Regions from separate parts of the Stenotrophomonas sp. YJH_SMC_65 genome, predicted to be linked through region 1. Evidence: predicted binding sites of a transcription regulator. Region 1 holds the regulator's gene; each other region holds the start of a gene.

Evidence for each region. Region 1 encodes FliA, which starts transcription of late flagellar genes. Its sites were predicted from a motif close to TAAAGTTTNNCNNNCNNNGGCCGATAA; they were not measured.
Region 2: AC5P7A_RS14135 (methyl-accepting chemotaxis protein) is a predicted target of FliA. The motif match lies at 887-913, and genes of this name have one in related genera.
Region 3: AC5P7A_RS20410 (methyl-accepting chemotaxis protein) is a predicted target of FliA. The motif match lies at 631-657, and genes of this name have one in related genera.
Region 4: AC5P7A_RS14020 (flagellin) is a predicted target of FliA. The motif match lies at 1,091-1,117, and genes of this name have one in related genera.

Annotation. Positions count from the first base shown of each region.
Region 1 is NZ_JCAFSR010000017.1:27,548-29,746, forward strand. Features, by position in the region: gene AC5P7A_RS20955 (MinD/ParA family ATP-binding protein) at 1-717, shown strand, start outside; gene AC5P7A_RS20960 (RNA polymerase sigma factor FliA) at 714-1,460, shown strand; gene cheY (chemotaxis response regulator CheY) at 1,518-1,910, shown strand; gene AC5P7A_RS20970 (protein phosphatase CheZ) at 1,910-2,199, shown strand, end outside.
Region 2 is NZ_JCAFSR010000007.1:25,011-27,209, reverse strand. Features, by position in the region: gene mnmA (tRNA 2-thiouridine(34) synthase MnmA) at 1-112, shown strand, start outside; gene hflD (high frequency lysogenization protein HflD) at 109-723, shown strand; gene AC5P7A_RS14135 (methyl-accepting chemotaxis protein) at 942-2,132, shown strand.
Region 3 is NZ_JCAFSR010000015.1:35,712-37,910, forward strand. Features, by position in the region: gene AC5P7A_RS20405 (DUF5694 domain-containing protein) at 1-307, opposite strand, end outside; gene AC5P7A_RS20410 (methyl-accepting chemotaxis protein) at 888-2,199, shown strand, end outside.
Region 4 is NZ_JCAFSR010000007.1:484-2,682, forward strand. Features, by position in the region: gene AC5P7A_RS14020 (flagellin) at 1-996, opposite strand, end outside; gene flgL (flagellar hook-associated protein FlgL) at 1,396-2,199, opposite strand, start outside.

The sequences.
Region 1 (2,199 bases):
ACGCTGCTGCTGGACGCCGACCTCGGCCTGGCCAACATCGACGTGATCCTGGGCTTGAACCCCACCTTTACGCTGGCCGACCTGGTGGCCGGCCGCTGCTCGCTGGACGACGTCATCGTCGAAGGCCCGAACGGCGTGCTGGTGGTCCCGGCCGCTTCCGGCCGCCGGCACATGGCCGAGCTTGCCCCGGCCGAGCATGTCGGCCTGGTCAACGTGTTCTCCGAACTGGAACGCGAGCTGGACATCATGGTGGTCGATACCGCCGCCGGCATCACCGACGGCGTGCTGACCTTCTGCCAGGCCGCGCAGGACACCGTGGTGGTGGTCTGTGACGAACCGGCCTCGATCACCGACGCCTACGCACTGATCAAGGTGCTGTCGCGCGAGCGCGGCGTGGACCGCATCCAGGTGGTGGCCAACATGGTGCGCGACCCGAACGAGGGCCGCGTGCTGTACGAGAAGCTGACCCGCGTCTGCGAGAAGTTCCTCGCCGATGTCTCGCTGAACTACCTGGGCTGCGTGCCGCAGGATGACTGGCTGCGCCTGTCGGTGCAGCGCCAGCAGCCGGTGGTGAAGGCCTATCCATCCAGCCCGTCGGCGCTGGCGATCACCGAGATCGCACGCCGCACCGCGCGTTGGCAGGCACCGACCGAACCGCGCGGTGGCGTCGAGTTCTTCCTCGAACGCATCCTCAAGCAGCGTGGGGTGGCCGCATGAAAGGCGCAGCCCACCAGTACAGGGAAGTCCAGCGCTCGGCGGCCAACGAGGTCATCGCCCAGCATTCGGACCTGGTGCGACGCATCGCCCACCACCTGGCCGCGCGCCTGCCGGCCAGCGTCGAAGTCGATGATCTGATCCAGGCCGGCATGATGGGCCTGATCGAAGCCTCGCGCAGCTACGACGCCGACCAGGGCGCCTCGTTCGAGACCTATGCATCGATCCGCATCCGCGGCTCGATGATCGACGAGATCCGCCGTGGCGACTGGGTGCCGCGCTCGGTGCACCGCCGTGCCCGTGATGCCGCCGCCACCATCCGCCGCCTGGAACAGAGCACGGGCCGTGCCGCCAGCGCCACCGAAGTGGCCGCCGCGATGGAGATGCCGCTGCCCGAGTACCTGAGGCTGATGGAAGACGCCGCACGTGGCCAGGTGCTGAGCCTGGAGTCGCGCATCGAAGACCAGGGCGAACTGGATACCGTCGCCCAGGGCGGCCCGACCCCGCAGCAGGTGCTGGAGCGCGGCGAGTTCGGTCGCGAGCTGGGCAAGGCCATCGGCCACCTGCCCGAGCGCGAACAGCTGGTGCTCTCGCTGTACTACGAGCAGGAGCTGAACCTGAAGGAGATCGGCGCGGTGCTCGGCGTGAGCGAGTCGCGGGTCTGCCAGATCCATGGCCAGGCCGTGCTGCGCCTGCGCGGCCGCCTGAAGATTTTCGAGGCCGTCGACGCCGGCCTGGAAGAATGAACATCCCCGAGGCGACTGCCCCCGGTCGCCCGGAATGAACAACAAAGGAACTCTGCTTTGAACAAGAACATGCGCATCCTCATCGTCGACGACTTCTCGACCATGCGTCGAATCGTCAAGAACCTGCTGGGCGATCTGGGCTTCACCAACACCGCCGAAGCCGAGGACGGGCATGCCGCGCTGTCGCTGCTGCAGAGCCAGCCCTTCGATTTCGTCGTCACCGACTGGAACATGCCGGTGATGACCGGCATCGAACTGCTCAAGGCGATCCGTGCCGACGCCAAGCTGAAGACCCTGCCGGTGCTGATGGTCACCGCCGAAGCCAAGCGCGAGCAGATCATCGAAGCGGCCCAGAACGGCGTGAACGGCTACATCATCAAGCCGTTCACCGCGCAGACGCTGGAAGAGAAGCTGGGCAAGATCTTCGAACGCCTGGCGGCCAGCGCCTGATGGATACCACGGTCGACAAGAACGCCCTCGCCCTGCGACTGCAGGAAGCCCTGGATGCCCTGGAGTCCGGTGACGAAGCCGCCTGGCGGCAACGCATCGACGGACTGGTCGCGCTGCGCACGCAGCCGATGATGAGCGGCCTCTCGCGGCTGGCCCGCGAGCTGGGGCAGGCCCTGGGCGAACTGCCGACCGTGCCCAGCGAGGCCGGCGAACTGGACGATGCGTGCGCACGTCTGGACCACGTGGTGGCGATGACCGAACAGGCTACCCACCGCACCCTGGACCTGGC
Region 2 (2,199 bases), on a different contig from region 1:
GCTGTATGACGGTGATGTGTGCCTGGGCGGCGCGGTGATCGCCGCCACCGATGCGCCGCTGGAACAACGCCTGCGCACCACCCCCTCCCCTTTTGAGGTAATCGCTGCATGAGTTTCACTGTCGACGACCGCGTCCTGGCCTTGGCCGGCATTGCCCAGGCCCTGCAGCAGGTGCGCCGCATCGCCGATACCGGCCATTCCGACGCCGCCGCCGTGCGCACCGCCGTGGACAGCGTGTTCCGCGTCGATGCGTCCTCGCCGCAGGCGGTGTTCGGTGACCGTCATGCACTGAAGTCCGGCCTGCGCCTGCTGCACAACTACTTCCGCAGCCAGGGCCAGGACCCGATCCTGCCCAAGCTGGCCCTGTCGGTGCTGCAGCTGGAGCGCCGCTTCGTGCAGGATGGGGCGACCGTGAACAAGGTCGCCTCGGGCATCGAGCGCGCCCAGCGCCAGGCCACCGAACTGGGCGACAGTGGCCACCCGGACGTACTGGCCAACCTCGGCGGCCTGTATGCCGACACCATCAGCCACCTGAAACCGCGGGTGATGGTGCAGGGCAACCCGCACTACCTGGGCCAGGCCGGCGTGGTGGCGGAGATCCGTGCCCTGCTGCTGGCCGCGGTGCGTTCGGCGGTGTTGTGGCGCCAGCTGGGCGGCAGCTACTGGGACTTCCTGTTCAGCCGCAAGGCGATGATCGAGGCCGTGGACCGCCTGCTGGCCTGAGGGTGTGGGGTCAGAGCCCTTTTCCATGGAAAAGGGATCCGACCCCGTTGCGCCTGCCCAAGGGGTCGGATCCCTTTCCGGCACGGAAAGGGCTCTGACCCCGAGGCCGCCAAGGCGCCGGAAAACCGGCGCATTCAGAATGCACTTCGAGGCACATCGACGTTAAAGAGAAAGGGGGTACGGCCGATACATCCTCCGTGCACCTCCCGAGAACGTCCATGTACTCACGCATTTTCATCCGTCTGGCCGCCCCCCTGGCTCTGACCCTGCTGCTCCCCTTCGCCATCGGTTTCGAATGGCCGGCCGCCCTGCGCTGGGCGATCCTGACCACGATGACGCTGAGCTGGCTCGGCTTTGCGTGGTGGACCACCCGCGCCCAGGCACATCGTTCCCCCGAGCACGCCCGTGTCCTGCGCGAACAGGACCAGCTGCTGACCGAGCTGCGCAACTTCGTCGGCAACGAGATCGACGGTTCGCGTGGCGAAGTGGAACGCGCCCGTGACCTGATCCGCCAGGCCGTCTCCAGCCTGGGCGGCAGCTTCGATGCCATGAACCGCAAGTCGCGCCAGCAGAGCCAGGCCCTGTCGCGCATCGTCGACCGCGCCGGTGATGAAGGCAATGCCGGCCTCGACGTTGCCCGTTTCGCCCAGCACGCCAGCCACCGCATGGAACAGCTGGTGGAAGCACTGGAGCAGGTAAGCGGCCAGAGCAGCACCACCGTGCAGCACATCGACCAGATGGCGCAGCACCTGGATGGCATCTTCGCGCTGCTGGAAGACGTCAAGTCGATCGCCGACCAGACCAACCTGCTGGCGCTGAACGCGGCCATCGAAGCGGCGCGTGCCGGTGAAGCCGGTCGTGGCTTCGCCGTGGTCGCCGACGAAGTGCGCAACCTGTCCGAGCGCTCGACCACCTTCAACGAGCAGATCCGCAAGCTGGCGCACAGCTCCAAGGACGCCATCGCCAAGGTGCGCGAGACGGTTTCGCACATGGCCTCGCGCGATATGGACCGCTCCCGCGAAGCCCGCCAGGAAGCAGCAGCGATGCTCGACAACGTCGCGCAGATCAACGCCTCGCTGGGCGACGGCATGCGCGAAGTGTCCGAGTGCGCCCGTGCGATCGATGGCAGCGTGGCCGAAGCCGTGCGTGCCCTGCAGTTCGAAGACATCGCCACCCAGGCGCTGGGCGGTGTGCACACCCACCTGGACCGCCTGACCGCGATCAACCGCGAAGCGGTGGCCCTGCAGGAACTGCTGCACCGCAATGGCGGCGTGTTCGACGAAGAGATCGCCAGCGCCCTGCAGCGCACCGGCAACCGTCTGCGCGAGCTGCGCAGCGAATGGGAACGCCCGCCGCACAAGCCCGTCGCCCAGCAGAGCATGGGCGCCGGCACCGTCGAGCTGTTCTGATCCTGATGTCCGCTGCCCTCGCCGGCAGCCCGCAAGGCCCCGGTTCGCCCGGGGCCTTTGCCTGTAA
Region 3 (2,199 bases), on a different contig from region 1:
TCTCCGCATAGCGTGCCGGGTAGCGACGCATGAAATCGCACTGCAGGCCTGACAGGTCTTCGGTGGCGATCAGCTCGGGCTTCCAGGCGACCAGTCGCTGCAGCAACGGTTCAAGCAAGGCGGGCTGGAAGGACTTGGGCAGGCCGGACAAGTGGGTGGTGCCCAGTACCAGCACTTCGTTCGGGCGCCCGGCAGGCGGGCCCTTCAGCTGGTCGGGATGGAAGCTGGGGCGGTAGGTGGCGTCGGCAGCGAAGGCGCCGCTGCTGCACAGGCCCAGGATGAGGAAACTGGCCAGGCGTGGGAACATGCGATCTCCGTGTCAGTGAGCGTCCTGCGGTTCGCTGCATGCTGGCCAGTTTCATCTGCCATCGGATCTCCCGTTGGTCATGCAAACCTTTTCCGCTTGAACTGCATCCGCGTGCCGGGCAAGGCTATGCCCAGTGACGGCGACAACGCGCGACATATGCCCTGACGACACCCGGTGCCGAGCAGAACCTGCCCAGCCGGCGCCTGGCGAAACCGCTCGGCGGTGCCCCTGTCGCGCGTGAGCAGAATGTGAAGTGCATCGCGATTGTCTACCGCATCCCTGCAGCAGCATCTGAAGATGCGACGGACGTCGCGGAATCCGGCTAAAGCCACCGATCGCATCGCCGATATTCCCTCTGGATCCCGCTCAAGTCGCCCGCTGCAGGACCCCAGGCTGCCCCCGACGGGCGGCCCGCGCTGTGTGTTCCGCCGCTCCCTATGCCGATCGCACCCGCACCAGACGTTCTTGCCAGCCGCTCGAGGGGTGCCTGCCGGTACCTGTAGTCCCAAGCAACTGAAGTTGCCGCCGGGCATCCCGCCCGTCGGGTCGCAACCGCTTACCGGACACCGAGGATCAGACAATGCTCATTCCAGGCTTTACGGCGGGCGCGCAGGCGCCGGCCGAGCTGCATACCCGTTGGTCGCCGTGGCGCGCCCTGCTGGGCGCGCTGGCACCGCAGCACCGCAGCGGCGTCGAGGCGGCGGCCGATGGCCGTGCCGAGCTGGAGGCGCAGGTCGCGGCGCTGCACCGGGTCCAGGCGGTCATCGAGTTCGCCCTTGATGGCACCATCCTGCAGGCCAACGACAACTTCCTGCAGGCGATGGGTTACCGGCTGGAGGAGATCCAGGGCAAGCATCATTCCCTGTTCGTCGACCCCGAGCAGGCGCGCAGCGCCGGATACCGTGACTTCTGGGCGCGGCTGGGTCGTGGCGAATATGACGCGGGCCAGTACCGGCGTTTTGGCAAGAACCAGCGCGAGATCTGGATCCAGGCCTCGTACAACCCGGTGCTGGACCGACAGGGGCGTCCGTACAAGGTGGTCAAGTTCGCCACTGACATCACTGCGCAGAAGCTGCAGGCGGCCGACTCGGCCGGCCAGCTGGCGGCGATCGACAAGTCGCAGGCGGTGATCGAGTTCAGCATGGATGGCCGCATCCTGTCGGCCAACGACAACTTCCTGGCTGCCACCGGTTACAGCCTGGATGATGTGCGTGGCCAGCACCACTCGCTGTTCGTCGAACCTGAGTATCGCAGCAGTGCCGAGTATCGGCAGTTCTGGGAAAAGCTCGGCCGTGGCGAATATGATGCCGGCCAGTACCGGCGCCTCGGCAAGGGCGGACGCGAGGTCTGGATCCAGGCGTCCTACAACCCGATCCTGGACCTCAACGGGAAGCCGTTCAAGGTGGTCAAGTACGCCACCGACATCACCGCGCAGGTGCATGAGAACCAGGCCATGCAGCGTGCCGTGGCGCAGACCCGTGAAGTGGTGGCGGCCGCCAAGGAGGGCGACCTGACCCGGCGCGTGGCCACCGCCGACAAGACCGGGCCGATCGCCGAGCTGTGCGAAGGGGTGAATTCGCTGGTCGAGGCGATGGCCGCGATCATCGGCCAGATCAAGTTCGCCGCTGACACCATCGCCGTCGGTGCCACCGAGATCGCGCAGGGCAACAGCGATCTGTCGCAGCGCACCGAGCAGCAGGCAGCGTCGCTGGAGGAGACCGCGGTGTCGATGAAGGGCCTGGCCGAGACCGTGCAGCGCACCGCGACCAACGCACGGCAGGCCAGTCAGCTGGCTGGTGGTGCCGCCGATGTCGCCGCGCGCGGCGGTAACGTAGTGCACGAAGTGGTGGAAACCATGGCGGTGATCAACGCGTCCTCGCGCCGCATCGTCG
Region 4 (2,199 bases), on a different contig from region 1:
GCGGACGCTGTTGACCGATTCCAGGGCCTTGTCGACGATCGACATCGCCTTCTGTGCGCCTTCGGCGGTAGTGACGTTCAGGTCCTTGACGAAGCTGGCCGCTGCACCGGTCAGGGTGCCGCCGTTGGTGCTGGTCTCGGTCAGGCCCAGGCCGGCGAGGGTCGCGGCGGTGGCGCCGGCCGGCGGAGTCGCCGCGCTGACACCCAGCGCGAAGGTCTGGCCATCCTTGACCGAGGCCAGGCTGACGACGCCGGCATTGACCGAGGCAACCACGCCGGTTTCGCCCAGCTTGTTGTTGATCGCCGCGGCGGTGGCCGAGGTGATCGATTCGCCGGCCTTCACCGTGAAGTCGCTGATGGTGACCGTGGTGGCGGTGCCGCCCGGCGGGGTGACCGAGACCTGCAGGCCGGAGAAGGTGGTGTCGGCCGTCGCCTTGTCCACCGCCAGTGCGGTGCCGGTATAACCGTTGGCGAAGGTGGCCGCGCCCAGCGAATCGGCCTTGGCGTTGACCACGCTGTTGATGGCGATGGCCTGTCCGGCGTTGGCACCCACCTGGAACAGCTGGCTGGTGAAGCTGCCGTCCAGCAGCTTGGTGCCGTTGAAGTCGGCCTGCTTGGCGACGCGGTCGATCTCGCTGACCAGCTGGGTCACTTCAGCCTGCAGGGCCTTGCGGTCGCTGGCCGAGTTGGTGGCATTGGAGGCCTGCACACCCAGTTCGCGGATGCGCTGCAGGTTGTTGCCGACTTCGTTCAGCGAACCCTCGGCGACCTGGGCCAGCGAGATGCCGTCGTTGGCATTGCGGATGGCCACGTCCAGACCACGGATCTGGGTGGTGAAGCGCTCGCTGATGGCCAGGCCGGCCGCGTCGTCCTTCGCGCTGTTGATGCGCAGGCCGGACGAGAGGCGCTGGATGGTGGTGGCGAGCGAGCTGCCGCTGGTGCTCAGGTTGCGCTGAGCGTTGAGCGACATCGTATTGGTGTTGATTACCTGTGCCATGGGGTCGTCTCCTCTTATATGGAACCCGTTGGTGAATGAAACGAAGCGCCGCCTGTTTTTTTGTGTGGCTGTGTGCTTCGCCGTTGCCAAATGAATAACGGCGCTTTGTCAACAACCTTTAGCCGTGAATTCCGTTGAAGCCAGAATTCGTTGCCTGAAGCTGTTTTCCCGGGGTTTTCAGCCCTGTTGCCAGGGTGGAAGCGGCCCCGGGAGGGGCGGTCGGGCAGGGCCTGACCAGCGCTGATGAAGGTATCGGCGGGGTCGGGCCGGGCTTGATGGAGAATCACGGAAAATCGGCCGGCGACGGCCAGGTGGCCGCGCAGCGGCGGGCAGGCGCGCAAACGAAAAAGGCCGCGATGCAGGGCATCGCGGCCTTTCGGGACTGACGCGGGCGGCGCGTCAGCGCAGCTTGTTGAACAGCGACATCGACTGCATCTGCGAGAAGATCGTCTGCGCCGCCTGCAGCGCGGTGCTCTGCAGCTGGTACTGGCTCAGCGCATCGGCGTAATCCAGGTCGCGCATCTGCGACAGCGTGGTCTTCAGGGTCACGCCATTGGCCTCGCGCATGTCGGCGGCATTGTCCAGCGCCTTCAACTGCGCACCGCCTGCGGCACGCGAATCGATCATCCGCTCGGAAGCGCGCGCCACGTCGCGCAGTGCGCTCTGCAGCTGGTTCTGCTGCGCAGTCATCTGCGCGGTGGTACCGGTGTCGGCACCCAGCGCCGCCACCAGGTTGTCCATGGTGGAGAAGATGTCGCGGCTGCTGGCGGCCTGTACGCTGAAGCTGTCGCCCGCTGCCGGTGCGCCGGTGATGCGCAGGCGCACACCGTTCACTTCCAGATCGTCGCCGGCCTTGTAGGTGCCGGCTCCGGTCACGTTGCCCGCACCATCCACCACCTCGTACTGGTTGCCAGTGGTGAAGCGCACGCTGAAGCCCTGGCCGTTCCAGCTGTCGCTGCCGTCGCGGGTGATGTTGGTCAGCACGCCGTTGCCGGTGTTGCCGGCCGCGGCGCTGCCGTCGACGAAGCCATCGCCGGTGGGAATGCGCATGAAGATCTCGCTGCCGGGCAGCGCGTCCTTCACGTAGGTATCCGGACCGACTTCGACCTGGCGCTGGGTCTGGTCGCCACGGTAGACCACTTTGCCGTTGATCTTGGCAAACGGCGGGTCGCCGTCGTTGGTGCCACCGAACACGTAGCGGCC